Regions from separate parts of the Lentibacillus salinarum genome, predicted to be linked through region 4. Evidence: riboswitches for the same ligand, from Rfam matches in the RefSeq annotation. Region 4 holds a riboswitch; each other region holds the start of a gene.
What was found. Region 4 has a riboswitch for cobalamin ahead of ACFQ4A_RS09690 (acyl-CoA thioesterase). Riboswitches for the same ligand answer to the same signal wherever they lie in the genome.
Positions count from the first base shown of each region.

Region 1 (5,587 bases), on a different contig from region 4:
TGGTTGGTCGGCTCATCAAGAAGCAGCAAATCGGGCTGCTGCGCTAATGCCTGGGCCAGGAAGACCCGCTGCTGCTCCCCGCCTGACAGTTCCTGCACTGCCTCATGCTGAAATCCCGTCATATTCGTCTGCTCCATGACAGTCTGAAGCACCCGTTCATCCTCGGCTGTCCACGTTTGGAAAAAACCCTGACGATGCGCATACCTTCCAAGCGTCACCGTCTCTCTAACCGTATATGAAAACGCATGTCCCGTAAGTTGGGGAAGAACAGCCATTTTCTTCGCTAATGCTTTCCGGGAAAAAAGGGTTATATTTCGGTTATTCAACTGAATAGAACCGGACGTGCAAGGGATTAAACCACTGATCATTTTCAGCAGTGTTGTTTTACCACTCCCATTGGGGCCTAATATGCCAAAAAATTCACCTGGCGAAACGGAAAAACTAATATCTTGAATGACCGGCTGCCCGTCATAGCCTCCTGACACATGCTCCAGGTTCAACATGACACCCCTCCTCTCCATATTATGCGCGACTTTTTGATAGTGTCGCGCGATTTTCCGGTGATGCTGCGCGAATTCGGCCGGGTGCCGCGCGATATCGCGGGGATGACGCGCGAATTCCTGGTGGTGCTGCGCGTTATTGTGAGGATGTCGCGCTATTTTCCGGCGGTGCCGCGCGAATTCGCGGGGATGACGCGCGAATTCGGCCGGGTGCTGCGCGAACTCGCGGGGGTGTCGCACGAATTCGACCGGGTGCCGCGCGATATCGCGGATGTTCTCGCTCGAGTTTTCGATGTTCTCGCTCGAGTTTTCGATGTTCTCGCTCGTTCATCCTTTACGTTGTTTCATTAAAATAACTGCGAATACCGGTGCCCCAATTAATGCTGTGATCACCCCAATCGGTAGGATCGTTGGGGATATAATCGTTCGGGATATAAGATCCGTCAGCATTAAAAAGCCGGCACCGGTTAGGGTTGACAGAGGAAGCATATGAACATGATCCGGTCCCCATAGGCGCCTTGTTAAATGAGGGATCACCAATCCGACAAAACCGATTGCTCCGGAAACAGCCACTGCCGCGCCAGTTAGGATCGATCCGGCAACAAGGACCGCCAATTTCCGTTTTTCGACATCAACACCAAGATGCTGTGCCCGTTCTTCCCCAAATGACATCGCATTTAACTCGCTGGTGTTCATTAAAAGCAGCAAAGATCCCAGGATGAAAAACGGCACAATAATACCGATATGGCTCCATCCCCTTGCAGATACACTGCCAAGCAGCCATCCCATAATTTGCTGTAGTTGGTCATCCGTCAACGCAATAATTAAGGATATAAAGGAGCCCAGAAATGAACTGAATATAATGCCTGTTAAAATAATCGTCTCCACCCGCATCGTTCGGTCCACTCTTCTGGCGAAAAACAGCACAAGTAAAATGGTTGCTAAAGCAGTCGCTATACTTAAAACCGGCAACGTATAAAGTCCGAGAAAAGGAATCGAAATGCTAAAAAACAACGTCGCAACTGCGCCCACGGAAGCACCGGATGAGACACCTAAAATATACGGATCTGCCAATGGATTTCGAAGCAGACCCTGGAATGCCGCTCCTGCAATCGCCAGAGAGGCCCCAACCAAACCGGCAAGGAGCACTCTCGGCAATCGAATTTGCGAAACAATATTCATGTACATTGGATCGACCTGATCAGCTATCGGTAAGCGAAAAACATGTGCACCAATAATTTTGACGATATCTGAAACAGGAACAGATACGCTGCCAACGGATATGGCCGTCAGCATCGATACAAGTAAGAAGGCAAATGCCAGCACATATGCAAATAGATGATTATTCGTCAAAAAGTTCCGGATAGACAACTTCAGCGATCTCCTTTGCACCTTCCACTAAACGGGGCCCCGGACGGCTTACAAGGTCGGAATGAACATCAAAAACCTCCTCATTCGCTACCGCGTTCACGTCACCCCAACCATCACGATTCAAGACTTGTTCGACTGGATCATCTTCATAATCGCCATACGTCGTTATCATGACATCCGGGTTTAATTCCACAATAGCTTCGGGATCGATCTGAACCCAGCCGTCCAGCTCTTGTGCTGCATTATCTGCATTGACGATCTGCAGGAGATCATCAAAAAATGTGTTTTGACCTGCCGTGAAAATTTCCGGTGCAGGTGCTACTTCAAAAAAGACAGACTGACGTTCATCATCACTGATAGCCGCTGTCTTTTCATGCAGTGACGCAAATTCCTCTTTCATATTGCCGACAATTTCTTCTGCCGCTTCTTCTGTACCCGTCATTTGTCCGATCTGTTCAATCGATTCATACGTCTCATCAATTTGCTGTGCATCGTGAACCACAAACACATTGATGCCGGCATCGCGAATCTGTTGTAATGCTTCTTCAGAGTTATGTGCACCGGAAGCATGTGCCAGCACAAGGTCCGGTTCCAAACTGATAATCACTTCCACATTCAGTTCCATACCGCCTACCTTTTCTTTTTCCTCTACCTCTTGCGGATAATTATCATGATCAGAAACACCGACGATTTCATCTTCCAATCCTAGTGCAAAAGCAATTTCGGTATTGCTCGGAATTAAGGAGACGATCCGCTCCGGTTTCTCATCAATGGTCATGTCATGATCAAGCGCATCGGTTACCGTCAGCGGAAAAGCTGATTCCTCCGTCGCTGTTTGCTCCGTGTTCTCATCTGTGCTCTCAGCCCCATTTTCAGAATCGGGACTTTCAGAACTGCAACCAATCAAAAGACCAAACGTCAGCATCACTAATAGAAAAAACGATAAAAACTTTTTCACTTCGATACCCCCTCATGTATTTTGCGCAAATAAAAAAACATCTTCACGAGAAATGAAGATGGCTATGTAAAAGAGCAGTCAAGATAAACCTGTCCCTTTACACCTTCCTATTCCTCGTAGGCATTGGTGCACGAAAGGCAGCAGGCAGGTCTCCTGGCTCATGGTCATCACTTGCTGCATCTTCCCTTCCCATACATACTTATGTACAGTGGTCATGACAGCTCGCTCGCAAATACAGTGGCGGGACCGCGTTGGACTTTCACCAACTTCCCTATTAAGATTTCACACATTGAAATCACCTGTACCCAAAACGATTTAGTTATTCGCTGATTCCGATTATACATAAAGTTACAAAATCTGTCACGTTTCTATGTAACCTATTCCCTCTCTATGAGCGACCGAGCATGGCTGCTTCACGGAGAAAAAGGCGTTCATCTGGTGATGAGCGGCCCTCCACAGTTTTTCATCAATTCCTATTTTTAAGCTTAACAGCAGTTTTTAGACCCTTGCTGATTTTGAAATTGTATGTACATTTTTGTCTCTTATCCTGTATAATAATATCAATATACTCGAACGGCGAGAATTCTATTAAAAAAGAAAGGGTGTTATCATGCTTCGTATTTTAGATTTAAAAAATATGAAAGAAAATCATGAAAAGATTACCATGGTCACGGCATATGATTACCCGTCTGCCAAGCAGGCGGAACAAGCCGGAATAGATATGATCCTCGTTGGTGACTCATTAGGGATGGTTGTACTCGGTTATGAGTCAACCGTTGAGGTAAAGATTGAAGACATGATCCACCACGGAAAGGCAGTCAAACGCGGCGCACCGAATACATTCATAGCTGTTGACATGCCATTTATGTCCTATCACATTTCACTGGAAGAATCACTAAGAAATGCGAAAAAGATTTTTCAGGAAACGAATGCCCAAAGCTTGAAAGTCGAAGGTGCATCCGGGGACATACTTATTTTCATAGAGCGTTTAACAGAAGCGGGGATACCGGTTATTGCGCATTTAGGATTAACACCTCAGTCGGTTAATGTGCTCGGCGGATTCAAAGTTCAGGGGAAAGATAAAACCACTGCGAAAAAACTTCTGGATGATGCTAAGAAAGTGGCGGACCATGGCGCTGCTGCACTCGTTTTAGAGTGTGTTCCGACAGAACTGGCTAAGATGGTAACAAATTCTATCAATATTCCAACGATCGGAATTGGTGCGGGTGTCAATTGTGATGGACAGGTCCTAGTCTATCACGATATCCTGAAATACGGCGTTGACCGTCTGCCAAAATTTGTGAAACCGTATACCGATTTTAATGATAGCGGTACAGAAGCGCTAGAAGCTTACATTTCAGATGTGAAGCAAGAAAACTTTCCTTCTGATGACCATTCTTTCTTTATGAAAAATAAAGATGCCTTACCTGAACGTGAATAAGGAGAGAAATAAAGTGAAAGTTATACGTTCGATTCAAGACATGAAACAATTAATGAGAGATTACCGTACTCAAAACAAACAGATTGGTTTCGTTCCTACAATGGGGTTTCTTCATGAAGGCCATCTAAACCTGATGCGGGAAGCGAAAAAAGAAAATGATGTCGTCGCAGCGAGTATTTTTATTAATCCATTACAGTTTGGCCCAAATGAAGATTATGAAAATTACCCAAGAGATGAGCAAGCTGATGTACTTCAGGCTGAAAAGGCAGGCGTTGATGTATTATTCATTCCAACCGTTGCTGATATGTATCCAAATCCAATGCTGATTCAACTGGGGATAAAAGGACGGACCGATGTTTTGTGCGGTCGTTCGCGTCCCGGACATTTTGATGGCGTCCTGACAGTATTAACGAAACTATTTCATATTATCAGTCCGGATAAAGTGTATTTCGGTTTGAAAGATGCCCAACAAACAGCGGTGGTGGACGCATTAATCGATGATTTGAATTTTCCGATCGAATTAGTTGGATTGCCAACGGTCAGAGAAACGGATGGACTGGCGAAAAGCAGTCGTAATGTGAACCTGACTGAACAAGAGCGAGGTGAGGCCGTTTGGCTATATAAAGGATTACAACATGGACGACAGCTCATTCGCCGCGGTGAACAAAACCCGGATAAGATTATTCATGACGTCACAGAAACAATGAACCATCACATATCGGGAAACATTGATTATGTTGAATTACTAAGTTATCCGGCATTAGAACCTGTGTCATCGATTAATCAGCGGATCATCCTTGCTGCTGCTGTTTACTTTGAAAGAGCCAGATTAATAGACAATCTGCTTCTCGACAAAAGCGGAGAAATCATCACTCGGTATAGCTAGGAGGCAATGGTATGTTTCGTACTATGATGAAAAGTAAGATTCATCGTGCGCGTGTAACGGAAGCAAATTTAAATTATGTCGGTAGTGTTACAATTGACCAGGATATTCTGGATCAAGTCGATATCTTGCCACATGAAAAGGTACAAATTGTCAATAACAATAACGGTGCCCGCCTAGAAACGTATGTCATCCCCGGCAAAAGAGGATCGGGTGTTGTTTGTTTGAATGGAGCGGCAGCAAGGCTCGTACAAAAAGACGATGTCATTATTATCGTTTCCTATGCATTCGTTTCAAGTGAAGCGTTAGCATCCCATAAGCCACTTATTGCCATTATGAATAACAAAAATGAGGTAACAGAATTATTGGAGCAGGAGTCGCCCTTAACAATTGCAGAGGAGAAAACAGTCTGATTTGTTTATGAATCAGACTGT
Region 1 covers NZ_JBHTNH010000001.1:25,251-30,837, forward strand. The annotation lists gene ACFQ4A_RS00155 (adenosylcobinamide amidohydrolase) at 1-503, opposite strand, end outside; gene ACFQ4A_RS00160 (hypothetical protein) at 537-851, shown strand; gene ACFQ4A_RS00165 (FecCD family ABC transporter permease) at 828-1,871, opposite strand; gene ACFQ4A_RS00170 (ABC transporter substrate-binding protein) at 1,843-2,829, opposite strand; cobalamin riboswitch at 2,956-3,147, opposite strand; gene panB (3-methyl-2-oxobutanoate hydroxymethyltransferase) at 3,440-4,270, shown strand; gene panC (pantoate--beta-alanine ligase) at 4,284-5,156, shown strand; gene panD (aspartate 1-decarboxylase) at 5,168-5,566, shown strand.
Region 1: it holds a riboswitch for cobalamin, as region 4 does, so the genes downstream of both, ACFQ4A_RS00170 (ABC transporter substrate-binding protein) here and ACFQ4A_RS09690 (acyl-CoA thioesterase) in region 4, are expected to answer to the same signal.

Region 2 (5,587 bases), on a different contig from region 4:
CTTACACGATTCGATTAGAAGAAACTGTCGACTCATTAAGTGATGAGGAATTAAGCAAAACTTATCGTGATGGTAGCTGGACAGTTCGCGGCCTTGTTCATCATATTGCTGACTCTCAGTTGAACATGTATCAACGTTTGAAGCTGGCTTTAACAGATGAGAGTCCAACAGTACCAGCTTTTGATGAAGAAAAGTGGGCTATTCAACCGGATACAAAGCTTCCCGTAGAATGTTCTATAAAAATGTTGGAAGGTATAAATGAGCGCATCGTATCTTTGGGTCATAGTTTAACGGAAGAGCATTTAGATCGAAGTTTTGTTCATCAGCTAAATGGTAATATAACAGTAGCGACAAAGGTTGCAAAATTAGCTTGGCATGAAGAGCATCACTTAGCCCATATAAAAATCGCATTATCAAAATAGCATAATATTTAAGGAATTGGTTTATCAAATCTCGGGTAAGCTAATTTTTTAAAATGGGGAAAGGAAAACAAGGGTGCGATTGTATAAGACGTAGGTAGAAAATGACAATTATTTTTAAAAAATAATCTTAAAATTGCTTAAAAGAATCCATCTTGATCAATCTTTTTTCAAAATGGATTCTTATTTATTGCAAAGTATGGTCCATGAGGTGTTTTTAATCAAACTTTATCCCAAAGTTACAGAAAAACGCTCCGTTGAATGTAGTTTCACTTTTCCCCGCATATAACGGCCACTAACCCACCTCAAAACGGCGGCTAACTGTCCGTAAATGCCCGATTCTGTTCGGGCCTGCAGGACGCAGGTCACAAAGGCGTTGCAACAGGATGTTGCGAATTTAGCCTTTGTTCCTCGTTATTCAACGGAGAAAACCGTTCCGTTGAATGTAGTTTCACTTTATGCGGTGGTAGGATCTGGCTTAGTTGCCGTTTTTCGTCGCTGGACAGCGGAAGCATTGGCAGGCGCACGTCGCCAACCGAAATACCCGTCATATTCAGGGCAGCTTTTACCGGCGCCGGGCTTGGCTGAGCAAACATCGCTTTCATCACCGGTAGGATTTCCTGGTGAATGGCTGCTGCCCGTTGGACGTTGCCGCTCGTGAAGCTCTGCACCATTTCTTGTATATCATTCCCGATCACATGGGCGGAGACCGATACGATGCCAGTACCGCCAATCGCCAATACTGGAAGTGTCAAATTATCATCCCCACTGTAAAGCGTGAAATCATCAGGCGTTTTGCTGATAATCTTTGTCATCGCATCAAGATTGGCGCTCGCTTCTTTGACGGATACGATATTGCTGATTTCCGCCAACCGGATAATGGTTTCTGGTGCAATGCCCACGGCGCTCCGGCCAGGGATATTGTACAGCATCACAGGGAGTGATGTCGCTTGGGCCACAGCTCTATAATGCTGATACAGCCCTTCCTGGGACGGTTTGTTGTAGTAGGGCGTCGTCAGCATGATCGCATCGACACCTGTCTGCGCCGCCTGTTTTGTCAACTCGATGGATGCGCGTGTGTTATTAGACCCGGTTCCAGCGATGACGGGTACACGGCCATCAGCAACTTGTGCAGTGAAGCGGAACAAGTCCAGTTTTTCAGTGTCTGTCAGCGTCGGGGATTCTCCGGTCGTTCCGGCGACTACTAAGCCGTCCGAGCCGTTTGCGATTAAATCATTGACCAATGTTCGTGTGGCATCGAAATCGATATCGCCATGATGATCAAATGGGGTCACCATGGCTGTTAATACCTGACCGAAATTCATCATTCACACACCCCTTTTGAAAGATTAAAAAGGGCTATCCCCATTGTTGCCATAAAAAAAACAACAACGAGGGTTCGCTGTTGCATGAGAAACGTTACTTAACCGTCTCTTAGCGCAAGATAGCCCTCCATATAGTTACCTATATGACAGTCCTGTATTTGTTCAATAGCAGAACCAACGGCGAAAGTATGAGCTTTGTGCCGTTTCGGCGAATCCCCCTTTCCACAATCGTCCCTGAATCTCATCATTCTCTGATTGTGTACTGATGGTCTTCGCTACCTCTACCTCACTTCAATGGATTGAAGTAAGAAAAATATATCATTTGAATCAACATAACATACACTCGATAAAAGTTCAAGGGATAGTCAGAAAAATATTGTATCCCTCCGTCCCGGCCAGGCTTCCGGCCATTTTTTTGGAAATCTATTGCATTGCCTATGATTCTATGATACGCTATAAATACAATATATATTGACAATAATTCAACCGACACACTATATATGGTGTTCGCGAGCTGTGGTGACATCTTAGTCTTAAAAAGGGAATCTGGTGTAAATCCGGAGCTGTCCCCGCAACTGTGAGTGTGGACGAACGGGATAACCACTGTATGACCAGCTTCACGGCGGTTATATGGGAAGGCCCTCAGTAGGGAGAAGCACAAGTCAGGAGACCTGCCGCATCGCGTGCGTTCGAATCCTCGGGGCAAGCGATGGCGAAACGACGGAAATAGTTCATATTTTCTGTCGTTTTATACCGTTCATCCCCTGGGTGAGCGGTTTTTTATATTGAGCTAGGACGGGTTCCGGGGAAACGGTGGGAGACCCTAAGCGATCATAAAGGAGGCAAACACATGACAATCGTCTTGAATGACGAACTGACACAACGGATTGACCAGGCAACACAAGGCTTACAGGTCGACAAAGAGACTTTTATGGAAAAAATACATAAGAAAGGTGCAGCGGCTACGAACGATCACTTAATCAAACGCGCCCTTGAAAATATCGATGAGGCAAATCCAGACTGGACATTCGTCGCCAGCCGGCTGTATCTGCATGACTTGTACAAACAGGCTGCGGCCAACAGGGGCTATGATTTTAGCGAGCGCTACAGCGATTTTTATGGACTCATCCAAACCCTTACCGAAAAAGGCATTTATACGGCGGAGCTGCTGCAGACATACACAAAAGAGGAGATCGATTATTTTGCCAGCATCATCGACCCGGCCTGCGACCAGCTGTTCAATTATCTTGGCCTTTATACCTTGACGACGCGCTATTTGGCTACTGATCACGATCAAAATATCTACGAACTGCCGCAGGAGCGGTGGATGGTGATTGCTATGCACTTAATGCAGCAGGAAGACCCGGCCCAACGCAGCCGGTATGTCGCTGAAGCCTATTGGGCGCTGAGCCATTTGTATATGACTGTTGCGACACCGACGCTCACAAACGCCGGCAAAACACACGGTCAGCTGTCAAGCTGCTTCATCGATACGGTTGATGATAGCCTGCAGTCGATTTATGACAGCAATACCGATATTGCCAATTTGTCCAAAAACGGTGGCGGCATCGGTGTTTACATGGGGAAAGTCCGGGGGCGCGGCAGTTCGATTAAAGGCTTTAAAGGCATGTCGAGTGGTGTTGTGCCATGGATCAAGCAGCTGAATAACACGGCGGTCAGCGTCGATCAGCTCGGCACCCGCAAAGGCGCCATTGCCATTTACTTGGACGTCTGGCATACCGATATTGAAGGGTTTCTCGATCTGAAGCTGAATAATGGCGATGAACGGCTGCGCGCCCACGATATTTTTACCGGTGTCTGCTTGCCGGATTATTTTATGGAACAGGTGGAAAAGCGCGGCGATTGGTATTTGTTTGACCCGCATGAAGTGCGCCAGGTGATGGGCTTTTCGCTCGAAGACTTTTATGATGAGGCGAATGGATCGGGCTCGTGGCGCGATCGCTACCTTGAATGTGTCGCGTCTCATCAGCTTACAAAGCGCGTTGTCCCGGCGATTGATATTATGAAACGGATTATGAAATCACAGCTTGAGTCCGGTACACCATTCATGTTTTACCGGGATGAGGTGAACCGGCAGAATAATAATCCGCACGAAGGCATGATTTACTGCTCCAACTTGTGCACGGAAATTACGCAAAATCAGTCACCGACAGAATTTTTGGAGGAACTGACCGAGGCGGACGGAACAATCGTGAAAAAGTACAAATCTGGGGATTATGTCGTCTGCAATTTGAGCTCGATCAACCTGGGGCGGGCCGTAACGGATCGGGTGTTGGAGCGGCTCATCCGTATTCAGGTCCGCATGCTTGATAATGTGATTGACATCAATACCCTGCCGCTGAAACAGACACAGATGACCAATCAGAAATATCGTGCCATCGGCCTTGGCACATTTGGCTGGCATCATCTGCTGGCAAAAGAAAATATCGGGTGGGAGTCGGATGAAGCAGTTGATTATGCCGATCAACTGTATGAAAAAATGGCTTACTTGACGATCAAAACGAGCATGGAGCTGAGCCGGGAGAAAGGCAGCTACCCGGCGTTTGCAGGCAGTAAGTGGCAGACGGGCCGCTATTTTGCTGATAAAGGCTATACCGGTGATAAATGGGGTGAGTTGCAGCGAAACGTCGCGGAACACGGTATCCGCAACGGCTATCTGATGGCGGTCGCGCCGAATTCATCCACGTCGATGATTGCCGGTTCAACCGCCAGCATCGATCCGGTGTTCCAACCGTTTTATTTTGAAGAAAAGAAGGATTTCAAAATTCCGTTTACGGCACCGGAACTGGATCATCAAACCTATGGCATTTACCGCCGATCAGCATATATTCTGAATCAACGCTGGTCGGTCAGACAAAATGCGGCCCGGCAGAAGCATATCGACCAGAGCATTTCGTTTAATATTTACGTGCCGAATACGATTAAGGCGTCTGTTTTACTGGATTTGCATCTGCAGGCATGGCGCGAAGGCCTGAAAACAACCTATTATGTCCGGTCAACGGCCAATGATATCGAAGAATGTGAGTGGTGTGAAAGTTGAAACCTCTGATTGCGTATTTATCCTACAGCGGCAATACGAAGGAAACAGCCGACATCATTGCGGCGCACTTGGCGGCGGATGGCGTGTCGGCGGATATGCACCGGATAGGGATCGACCCGCCAATTGATGCAGCGGGTTACGATCTAATTTTCATCGGCACCTTCACCTGGGAGATGGGTGCCACCCCTGATGAGGTGAAAGATTTCGTGCTGGAAGTCGGCTATAAACCGGACAATGTCGCGGTTTTCGGCACAGGGGAAACCCAATTCGGCGGTGCTGATCTGTTTTGCTTGGCGGTCGATAAACTGGCTAGGTTTTATGAAAGCAGATGGCCCGGCTTGAAAATCGAGCAGTCACCGCGCGGCTCGCAGGAACAATTGGTGAAAAACTGGCTGGAAGGAGTACTGTATAATGTCCCAAGTCTTGCTTGAGAAAGCGAAAACCCTGGAACCCATGAACCCGAACAAATCAACAGCTCTGTTCGGCGGAAAGTCGAGTGGCATTTTAAATTGGAACGATATCGCTTATCCGCATTGGTATAAAATGTACAAACGGCTGATCGGAAATTACTGGCAGGCAGATGAAGTCAACATGGCGGATGACCTGCGCCAGTTTGCTTCACTGACCAATGAAGAGCGTGATGCGTATTTGAAAATCATTGGTCTCTTATCAACGCTGGACGCCCCGCAGACTCGGACGGCGCTCTTGTTGTCACTGTACGCGACCGATCCGTCCGTCCAGTCGATCATGGCGGTCATCGCCCAGCAGGAAGCCGTCCATAA
Region 2 covers NZ_JBHTNH010000012.1:552-6,138, forward strand. The annotation lists gene ACFQ4A_RS06755 (YfiT family bacillithiol transferase) at 1-422, shown strand, start outside; gene dapA (4-hydroxy-tetrahydrodipicolinate synthase) at 785-1,744, opposite strand; lysine riboswitch at 1,857-2,036, opposite strand; cobalamin riboswitch at 2,245-2,437, shown strand; gene ACFQ4A_RS06765 (ribonucleoside-diphosphate reductase subunit alpha) at 2,595-4,805, shown strand; gene ACFQ4A_RS06770 (flavodoxin) at 4,802-5,236, shown strand; gene ACFQ4A_RS06775 (ribonucleotide-diphosphate reductase subunit beta) at 5,217-5,587, shown strand, end outside.
Region 2: it holds a riboswitch for cobalamin, as region 4 does, so the genes downstream of both, ACFQ4A_RS06765 (ribonucleoside-diphosphate reductase subunit alpha) here and ACFQ4A_RS09690 (acyl-CoA thioesterase) in region 4, are expected to answer to the same signal.

Region 3 (5,587 bases), on a different contig from region 4:
TGTCGTTTGCGGCAGTTCATAAACCATTTGTGCCAGAAAAGGGTAGGCCTTCGTATTCTGATTGATGACTGTCAGCATCTGATGCATAATCGCCATTCGGATTAAAGGAATATCAATTTGTTTCAGACTATAATGATTCGCAAGCTGAAAACTGTTCATCCCGTAATGGTTATAACTTGTCAGACTGTCAACAACGATACTTGCTTCTCTTTCCGGAAAAAGCTGCAGCAGCCTAAAAAGCTCATCATAAAGCTGGTTCAGGAAACATGTCCGATGGTTTTTCCATTTAAGGTATTGTGTTTTTACCCAATCCGCCACAACCGGTTTGTCAATAATTGGAATGAAATGGAAATGATTCACTTTACTGTTTGTCATGGTTTGGATAAGTAGCAGCAGGCGTTCCCAAAAAACCGAAGCTTTACGATGGTAGAGCAGCCCCTTGAAGTATTGGATAGGCCCGTACGTATCCTGCTGCTCCATCCTGTGTTTCCCTTTGCTGGTTGGCAAACCAGCGTTTTGGTTAGTGAATGTAAGCAGGTTAAGTTCAGATAATCTATGTATGTGCTCGTCAAATGCTTGTTTCTGTAACGTCGGATAAATTCCATAAAAATCATTCAACTGATAAATATGTGCATCTTGGACCGTTTGGATTGAACGTTTCCCGGTCAGCAAATGATAGACGGCCGAAACGCTTCTACTCCCATGAAACTTGGCATAACTTGTTAAGACGATAGCATCAAACAACAACAGCTCACCCCCCCTTCAGCCAACATATCCCATGATAAAACGTTGGGCTGTCATTCACATCATAACATGTTACAGCCAAGTTGAAATGTGTAACATACCGATTTATAATAAAAGATAGGCGTTGAAAGTTGTTTTACTGGTGGGGAGGCGTTTCATGCCAAAATATACAATCGTTGATCAGGAAACATGCATTGCCTGTGGTGCATGCGGTACCACAGCTCCGAATATATATGATTATAACGATGAGGCACTGGCCTATGTCGTTCTGGATGACAATGAAGGGACTGCTGAAGTACCTGAAGTATTGGAAGACGATATGTTGGATGCCTGTGAAGGATGTCCGACCGATTCAATTAAAGTCGCTGATCAGCCATTCCTTGGGGATCCAGAAAAATATGAAGCTGGGTGAAGATGGAGTCATGTCTGACGTATTCGATGACGGATTCCTGTCTGACGTATTCGATGACGGATTCCTGTATACCATCATATAAAAAGAAAAGCCAAACTGAGAAAGGCGCTCCTGTCCTATTACAAAGGAACGCTTTTCTATGTGTTAGTGATTCGTATTCTGCAACTGAAAACGGTTCGTGGCATATTTTTTGAAAAAATGGCTGATGATTGGATACAGCACGAATATGAAGACAGCATTTCCAATCGCATGATATGTGTCAAACGGCAGGCCAGCCAAATAATAGGACCAAAACTTCCCGGCGATCGAATATGTTGTTAACGATATGATAAAGCCATAAAAATAACCGCAGATGACCGCATATACATAAATCGGCAGCCGACCCGGATATTTGCCGATCCAGCCGCTTACTAATCCGATGAGCACCCAGGATGTGACCTGCCATATGGTCCAAACCCCCATTCCCAGTAGCATGTTCGACAGAAATGTTGTCAATACCGCCAGGATGACAGCTGCAAGCGGGCCAAGCACCAACCCGCAGATGATAATCAAAGATGTGACCGGTTGGACATTGGGAAGAAAGGCAAATACACTTCTTCCGACAACCGCAAGAGCAGCGAGTAACGCCAGCAGCGTCAGTTTATATGTATTCATTCATTATTCCCATGCCTGGTAATCAAATGTTACGTTATCACCCGGAGACAGTTCATATTCGGCAGCACCCACATTTGCCTTTTCACCATTAACCTCGAAAATCCACGCCTTTTGTTCATCTTCTTCAGCGGAAACACGTTCAATGGACGTTATAAATTGGCCATCTTCCTCAGTCTCCACATAAAAGTTTTCCTGCAGTACATCCATTAAAATGGCGCCTTCTTCAATTGCAATTTCTTTTTCATCAATGTATTCTTTCCCATTATCCTGGCTTATCGTAATACGAATCTCGTCTTCACTAAGTTCTCCATCTGTATTTTCATTTGTAGCAGTCTGCAAATTACCATTGTTTGATTCGGTTTGGTTTTCTTCCCCGGCACCACAGCCTGTCATCAGTCCAATAACAACGAGTAATATTGCTAAAGGCAACCACCATTTGTTCATTTTCCAATTCCTCCTATGTCTCTGTTTGTGTGTGGAGAAGCGGGCGCGGGAACCAAAACCTGACTGGTACGCGTATGTCACCCACCCAAAATAAAAAAAAGCCAACCTCCTTCAAGCGGTTGTTCAAAGGTCGGCTTATCAGACAATCGAAACATACAACAGTACCATATGGCAGTTCCGGTTGTCCCAAACACTCAAATCCCCGAAGCATTGAAACATGCGATGCTGGCAGGTCTACTGACTTCATGATGCTCACCTACTTTAAGCCCTTCCCATATGGTCAGCCCATACAGTGGTTAACGCTTATTTCGTCGATCACTTACAGTTGCGAGGACAGTTCCAGATTCGCACTGGATTCCCTATTAAGTGAATACACCAACATCTCGTATTCCTATTTCGTTGCAAAACTATCGTAGCATAGGGATGCTGTTTTTTCTAGGCATGATGATAAACAATTTTTACAAGGGAAGCCTGATGTCAAACATTGTCCCTTCATTCAGTTTGCTTTGTACGGTGATGGTCCCATCATGCGCTTCGACAATATTTTTGGCAATGGCCAGACCAAGTCCTGTTCCTTTCTTTCTGCCGTTGCGTGTCCGTGATTTATCAGCCTTGTAAAAACGTTCAAACACAAACGGTATATCTTCTTCCGGTATACCGCTACCGTTATCCTCTATGGATACATGCAGTTCAGTGGCAGTCCCCTCAACAACAACTTTGACATAACCATGTTGCTTTGTATGTCTGATGGCATTATCAATCAAGTTCGTGAAAACCTGTTCAATTCGATCGGTATCGATAGAAATCATTGATACCGACAGATGCCTTTCAGATATTAATTGAACATGACTTTCCTCAGCAATCCCTTTAAACTTTTTTAAAATGCGTTCTACAAACGATTCGGCGTCAATCATCGTCTTGTCTAGCCGGGTATGGCCTGCTTCCATTCGGGCTAGGTCCAGTAATTCATTAACAAGCCTGCCCATCCTGAGGGACTCTTCATGAATAATCTGTGCCAGCTCGTTCTTTTCTTCTGTTGATTCCGCAACATCATCAACAATTGCCTCGCTATATCCCTGCAGCATTGAAATCGGCGTCCGTAATTCATGGGAAACATTAGCAATAAAATCTTTACGCATCTTGTCCATCTGTCTTTCTTCTGTCATATCCCGGATAACCGCGACAGCTCCGCGCACATACGTCTGGTCATATAACGGTGTCATGATCATGACCCATGTACGCCCCTGTGTATTGATTTCGCGGATTACTTCTTTTTCCCCGTGGATGACACTGCGTAATGTTTCGTTTAATGGCTCGGGGGCTGTCAGATGATCGTCCTCAGGCTCCATACCATTTTCATAATATAGATTGTGTATAAATTGTTTTGCTGGCGGATTGGTCACGAGCATATCCCCGTTGCGGTTCAACGTAATGACCCCATCAGCCATCGAGCTGACAATGTTGGAAATTTGCTCCTTTTCCTGCCTTAAGGCATTAATATGAAATTTCAGCTGTCTGCCCATCCGGTTAAAGGCCATCGCCAGTTCACCGATCTCATCATGGGTCAGAATCGGCACTTTCGTATTAAATTCCCCTCTTGTCAAATCAAGCGCGGCCTCTCTCATTTTTATCAATGGTGATGTGATTCGTGTTGACAGAAAGAAAGCGAAAATAGTCGTTAAAATAATGGCAATCCCGGCAGCCAGAAAGATGATTTTAGTCGTCTCCGCTTTGGTCTGATTGACAATATCCAGGGATTGGTAAATAAAGACAGCGCCACCCTGCTCGATCGGAGTACCGACAATCATGGCTTCAACATGACTGCTCGGGAGCATTGTATCTTTTTTAACATCCTGACCGTTGGTGAAAACATCCCTCAAGTCTTCATCATTCCGCAGCCATTGTGGATCAAGTTCGTTTAAATCATTATCCGTACTGTCAGATGTCCGTGATGTCCCATCATCATAAATAACGGCAAGCCGGCTTACCGGGTCTTTTACCAATTCTGCATTTTCCAGCGCCAGTGCCTGATCATCATGTTGTTCAACGATACGGGACACTTTTGTTGCTGTCTGCATCATTTCTTTTTCAGCTTCATTGACATGAAAGGTTTCAAAAAACTCCAATAATAAAATCGTTAAAATAAATAATACAAAAGAAACTAGCAATAGGATGGTTATTGCTAGCTTGCCTACAACGCTGCGCCAAAACATTATGCATCATCTACCTCAAATTTATATCCGACACCCCAGACCGTTACAATCATATCTGCCGCCTGTTTGGATACGTGATTTAATTTTTCCCGCAAACGTTTAACGTGTGTGTCAACTGTCCGCAAGTCACCAAAAAATTCATATTCCCATACTTCCTTCAGCAGGACTTCCCGATTGAATACTTTATCCGGTGCTTCAGCCAGAAAACACAATAGCTCGTATTCTTTCGGAGTTAGACTTACCTCGATGCCATCGGCTGTTACACGGTGAGCATCATAATCGATCGTTAAGTGCGGAAAAACGAGCAGATTTTTCGTTGGCTTCTCAGCTTCCTCGTATTTATTGGACGCCACCCTTCTCAACACAGCTTTGACGCGAAGGACAACTTCCCGCGGGCTGAAAGGTTTGACAATATAATCATCAGTTCCCACTTCAAAACCCTGAACACGATTGGATTCCTCACCTTTTGCTGTAAGCATGATAATCGGTGTCATTTTTTCTTTGCGCAATTCTTTCGTCACGTCAATGCCGTCCATCTCCGGCATCATAATATCCAGCAAAATGACATCGTAGTCCGTGTTGCGTGCAAGTTCTAGTGCTTCTTTTCCGTCTTCCGCCTCTTCCACAATGAAATCTTCTTTTTCAAGATACATTTTAACCAAGCGACGAATCCGATCCTCGTCATCTACCACCAATATTTTTGGATTTTCCTCCATCTGAACGCCCCCTTTTATAATTTTCGTACATCGCTACCGGACGTTAGAAGCTTTTAATGTCTTACGCGTAGGAGTGAAGGCCTGCTAAAAGCAGGTTAACAGCAATCAAATTAAACAGAATTATCGCGAATCCGCCCACTGCGAGCCAAGCCGATTTTTCACCATGCCACCCTCTGGACAAGCGCAGGTGCAGGAATGCGGCATAAAAGAACCATGTAACCAATGCCCAGACTTCTTTCGGATCCCATCCCCAGAAGCGATCCCAGGCAATTTGTGCCCAGATAGCTGCAAAGATTAAACCACCTAATGTAAACACCGGAAATCCGATGGCAACTGCACGATAGGATATTTCATCAAGCATGTCGGGTTTTGCCTTTTTCAGAAATGGTTGTATGGCCGCTCCA
Region 3 covers NZ_JBHTNH010000002.1:383,556-389,142, forward strand. The annotation lists gene ACFQ4A_RS02685 (helix-turn-helix domain-containing protein) at 1-747, opposite strand, end outside; gene ACFQ4A_RS02690 (ferredoxin) at 902-1,156, shown strand; gene ACFQ4A_RS02695 (ECF transporter S component) at 1,301-1,810, opposite strand; gene ACFQ4A_RS02700 (DUF4430 domain-containing protein) at 1,814-2,254, opposite strand; cobalamin riboswitch at 2,465-2,649, opposite strand; gene ACFQ4A_RS02705 (ATP-binding protein) at 2,713-4,467, opposite strand; gene ACFQ4A_RS02710 (response regulator transcription factor) at 4,467-5,183, opposite strand; gene ccsB (c-type cytochrome biogenesis protein CcsB) at 5,245-5,587, opposite strand, start outside.
Region 3: it holds a riboswitch for cobalamin, as region 4 does, so the genes downstream of both, ACFQ4A_RS02700 (DUF4430 domain-containing protein) here and ACFQ4A_RS09690 (acyl-CoA thioesterase) in region 4, are expected to answer to the same signal.

Region 4 (5,587 bases):
TTATTTACTGCGATTCCTGAAGGGTTTCAAGAAATGTCAGATATCGTCTTTGTCACATTTGCCGCGGCCATGATGTTTGGACTGTTAGAAAAAACGGGGATGCTTGAAAATACAGTTGGGACATTCGTTCGTAAAGTTGGTATTAAAAGGCGTTTTCTTGTTGATGTTATTATGACATTTGTTTACGGATTTTTCGGGATATTTATTGGCCTTGAAAATAATATCGCGCTTGTTCCAATTGCAGTTTTATTAAGTGTTGCAATAGGTGGAGATGCCATGCTCGGTGCGGGTATTGCCATAGGCGGTGTGCTAGTAGGATTTGGCCTTTCTCCGTTCAATCCTTATACGGTAGGTGTCGGGCATAGGATAGCGGAAATGCAACTTTTCTCAGGATGGCTTTTTAGAAGTATCTTAGTGGTTGTTACGTTATCTGTATTAGCTTATTTTAACGTTAGATATTTTAAAAAGATTTTAAGGAACCGGGATAAAAGCCTTGCTTATGACATTGATACCTCAGACATGACACTTAGTAAACCACTTGGTTCCTATCACATGAGAAAAAAGGATATTGCCATGTTACTTGTGTTTATCGCAGGGATTATTGTTATGCTATTTGGCATTTTTACACAAGGTTGGTATATCAATGAAGTTGCCGCGATATACCTTATGATAGGCATTGTCTGTGGGATTATTGCAAGAATGAATGCTAGTCAAATCGCTCATGTATTTGCGAAAGCACTTGAACCGAGTGCATTAGCAGCTATTCTGATTGGTGTTGCCATGGCCACTCAAGTCGTGATGAACCATGGAAATATCAGCGATACCGTTGCTCATGGTCTTGTCTCGGTACTAGAACATTTACCAACAACGCTGGCTGCTGTATTCATGACAATATCCCAGTCGATTATTAATATTTTGATTCCAAGTGGCAGTGGTCAAGCAGCCGTGACGTTACCCATTATGGTTCCTGTTGGTGATATGTTAGACATTACACGGCAAACGACAATTTTAGCGTTCCAAATTGGTGATGGTCTTACAAATATATTTTCACCTACATTAGGTGGGTTAATGGCAATGCTTGGATTATGTAGGGTGCCTTATGGAAGATGGATTCGGTATATTTTTCCGTTCGTCATGACAGCAATCTGTATATCTTGGGTCGCCTTAATCATTAGTGTCTTAATTAATTGGGGAGGACCAATTTAAGTAACGTTCCTGATAACTGGACTGACATTGTCCATATAGGAGATCGACTAATAGCAGAGTTGGATCATGACAATGAGGTGGATCTTTTTGCTATTAGCATAAAAACGCAAGATGGTCTGCAGCTTGGTTATGTCCCTGGCATATATGTACAAGCTGTTCACGCTTTGTTAAACCGCGGGGATGAATTGACCTTAGGGTTCCGCAGCTCCACCCGAATTTTTCGCTGCAATGGTGGGTACGTGTGGAATTATCGGCTGTTATTGAAGATTTAAATAAAGATGATGAGGAATCCGGTCATCTCAAGAGTCTTATTTTCCGGGAAACGGCATAGGAGTTTAAGTCTTTGCGTTCGCTGAAATCATAAGAGAAATTAAAACGGGCATGGATAGAGGAAAATTCTAAACCATGTCCGTTATAACGAATTAAGGAGTTGAATTAAGTGAGTGGGTAAGGTAACTAGGCATATACCAGAAAAGATGCCGCCTATGCTTTGCTGGAAGTTATCGCATTAATTGAATTGGAAGAAAAGAAGATTCATCCGGATGATGTAAGGAATCAGTGCTTGTGAATGATGTCGGATAGGGATTGCGATTACAAAGGTTGGGAGAAACTTATTGCAAAAACTTGACTCCCTCAACATGAATGATTGAAAAAAGGGTAAATGTAGGTATAATTAAACTAGAATTAAGCATAGACTCTAATGGAGGTGAGTTTATGCTGCGAAGGGGGACGAATAAAAATGCCAAAAGTAGCAGACGTTACTCCTATGGATATTAAATTTGACGATGAAAAAGAGCGTGAACAATTTATTAACTGAGCACATGATAAAAGTACGGTTGATCAGCCTAACATGATTGAAATGAGAAAAAAATAAAACAAGCTAGAGAAATTCAGAGGAGGATGAACAAACATATTAATACTGATAAGATTAGGTCAGCAAGCGTTTCCAATCAATTCACAGAGGATGTTGGCCTTTTTAATTGTTCTGATTCGCTGACGCATATAATCGAAGCACATAAAAAAGCCGAGCCCAAAATTATTGGTTGGCCTCGGCTTACCTTACGCTGGCATGATCCAGATTGGGTCCAAAGAGCATACAATCTTTATAATCTCAACAGTTGCCGTCTTATGTAATAAAACAATTCTTGATTGCGTAAGGCATAATCAAGTAATGCTTGGGGCAATGTTGGAAGTATATCAAAATCATCTTAGAGCTGAACGGTTTTGCCGGTGAGCTTTCCTAGACGGGGCGGTATCATACAGCCGCTTTTCTTCCTTTGTTTCAGGTATAATAGAAGGAACTGATTTTGGATTTCCTTCTGTATCGACGGCAACCATCGTTAAGAACGATTCCGTCGTCATAACTTTTCTACCATGAAGAAGATCATCCGCATAGACTTTTACATACACCTCCATCGATGTACGTCCCGCCCTGGTAATGTTGGCCTCTAAAGTTAACGCATCGCCCACTTTGGCAGAAGATAAAAAATCGACAGAGTCAATCGACGCTGTAACGACTACACAATTGGAGTGCTTCATGGCTGTCAATGCAGCAATTTCATCAATATATGCCAGTACTTTTCCTCCGAATATGGTATCCAAGTGATTCGTATCCGGCGGTAATACTAATCTTGTTTGTGTCATTTTTGAATAGCTGACTGGTAATGATTCCAAGAAAATCGTTCCTCCTCAATTTAAAATAATAAAAATGCACCTTCTATACGAAGATGCTTGAGAATAAGCTCATTATGAACACGGAATCATTACAAGTGAGCCCTGAAAAATTTCCACGTAACATCCTCCTATCTCCCGTAGGAATTCATGTTCTTCCTTATGGCAGGTCTCCTGACTCAGATTCATCAACACATAGCCCTTCCCGTTCATTAACAGTGGTTCTTCTATGTGCCTCCTCTTTACAGTGGCGGGACCGCGCTGGATTTTCACCAAACTTCCCTTTTCAGCTTCTATACGAAGCCACCATAAGGCGTATACAGTTTTAACCTAAAAATACTTTCTCTTAAATTCAATATCTCTTAAATGCGTTCATCTGTCAACCGGATAGGTTTGTAAAAGATGTCCAAAGTCATCGAGGATGTCATCACAATTAGTCACGTGCCTGTCACTTCCCGCTTTTTGTCGATTTATTCGATCTCTCCTATTTTTATTTCACAATGTGGATATCATAGTTGCTAACAGGGTGACAGATGACTCGAGGGAGAGGATTTATACGCGCGATTTGCTTTAGTCGGGATATCACATTTTAAAAAAGGGATTTGTATAGAACGCCTTTATGTGCAGATTTCATTGATGTTCGCCTGTTGTCTTTCAAAGTGGATTTATCATTGATTATAATATATCTTAACTGTTGTTCCATGAATAACCGTTACTAGGACTTCCGGGATATGGTTGACGAAAGGAGTCATGAACTAGAGGCAGGGTAATGTTTGGTTTTTAAAAAGAACCATGAATAGGACAATCTTCCTAAGTAATATGTATTAAAAAAAGGAGGGTGCTTGTTTATGGAGACATCAAGAAAGTACAGATTAAGAAATGCAACAGACCAAATGTCTGTGCATGAACAAGAAGTCTTAAGGAGTGAAGCGCAAAAATTACAACAATATCATCTATCTGTTTCAGAAGCTGTATATTTCGGTAATTTAATATATCTTCCGGAAAAACAGGAATTAGCCAATCCATCCCATGTTAAAATCCAATCATCCAAGAAAACAAGGATCGATTATATAGCGAAACTAAAGAACCCGGAACTCATAACGGCATTAGAAGAATTGCAAAGGAAGTATGATTTAAAACAAGGCGACTTGGATAAAATTTCAAAACGGATGAATAAAATAAAAAAAGAATATGATGATGTTCAAAATAATGTGAATCAGTTAATAATTGAAATGGAGAAGTACACCGATCAGGTGGTTAATGAAAAACAGTTACAAAGATATGTAAAAAGTATTGAAAGGAACTGCAACAACTTGGAAAATTGTCTCACTCTGGAAAACCCTGAAGCTCTTTCAAATGAAACAAGAAAAGAGCTTGTTAATAAGATAAATGTTTTGCAAACTTACATAGATGATTTCATAAAGCAAATGTCAATATAGCGCTGCCGCTGTTTAGTGCAAACATAGGTTGGTCCTGAGTGCCTGTCACTTTCTAAATGTTATCGGTATTGTGGAAGGCTGCTTCATCACTACACTACGTAGGTTCCCGTTAAAAAAGTGTCATTACAGCTGAACATGACACTTTTTTTATTTTTGGGTCGATTATCGTGTAAATCGTCCTTCTTAATAGTAAAAACGCACAGGCGAATCATCCTTCTCCAATATCCCCCGCTGATACCCCCACCCTCTTCAGTTGTTCCGTATCGGCCCATGTCTGGAAATAATGTCAATCTTAAGCAGGAAAACAAATGGATAATCCAGAAGTACTAATATAATACAAATATTAGGAAAAATGTTGTGTAATATTGATAATATAAATAAAATTTTCTGTTAGAGGTGAACTAAATAAATATACTGGAACAATTTGGATTAAACTGAAGCAGGGGCTGACTAAGTTTTAATAATATAAGCTTGCCTTATATAACTGCTAAACTAAAGCAGACAGTTTTCGCTAAATAAAAATGAACACTTCGGGGGAGTTTGAATCGCCTCTTTACCCCTTATGAGTTAATTTTAGTGATAAAAACGAACAAATGTTCTTGACTTTTAGTGAAATATAGATTATATTATATCTAACCAATCATAAAAAGTTTAAGGGATGATGCTGTGATTGCATCCTGTATTGGCTTGAAAGGGATTGAAAGATATCGTGTCAAAGCCTATGTAAAGTTTTTCCAAGTGTGGAAGGAGCAATATTGTTGATTTGCCGGATAATTCGATGAAAGTAAACGTAAAATAAAATATATGTAGTAGCCAATGATCATCTATAATTGTTTTATTTCACATCCCATAACATCAACTTTTTCGTGTCTAAAATCGTGGATCCATTATAGTTTCCCGTTGTTGCCTCCTAGGGTACTTTTCCTTTTGACTCCAGGGAACAAAGTAAATTATGCTTAGCAAATTCAATTTTCAAATAATGATCGATCAAATAGAGATAACTCCTGTTTGCTCGTGTTATACTTATTGTGTATACTTGGGTTGACATTGGAAAAACTAAGGGGTAGTCAACGTGTCAATTTCACATAAATACAGTATTGCTGATTATAAAAAGATTATTGATATTATTTGTGAAAAACACAATAAATATAACCTTGAATGGCTTGGAACTCAAAAGGATAATACATTTAACTTTAAAAAGAAACAAGTCAGACATGTTACTTCAAATGACCCAAAGAATATGGATGATTTTATAGATGCAGACTTTCTGG
Region 4 covers NZ_JBHTNH010000020.1:87,056-92,642, reverse strand. The annotation lists gene ACFQ4A_RS09695 (YfcC family protein) at 1-1,206, shown strand, start outside; gene ACFQ4A_RS09690 (acyl-CoA thioesterase) at 2,410-2,880, opposite strand; cobalamin riboswitch at 3,025-3,203, opposite strand; gene ACFQ4A_RS09685 (hypothetical protein) at 3,726-4,316, shown strand; gene ACFQ4A_RS09680 (hypothetical protein) at 5,389-5,587, shown strand, end outside.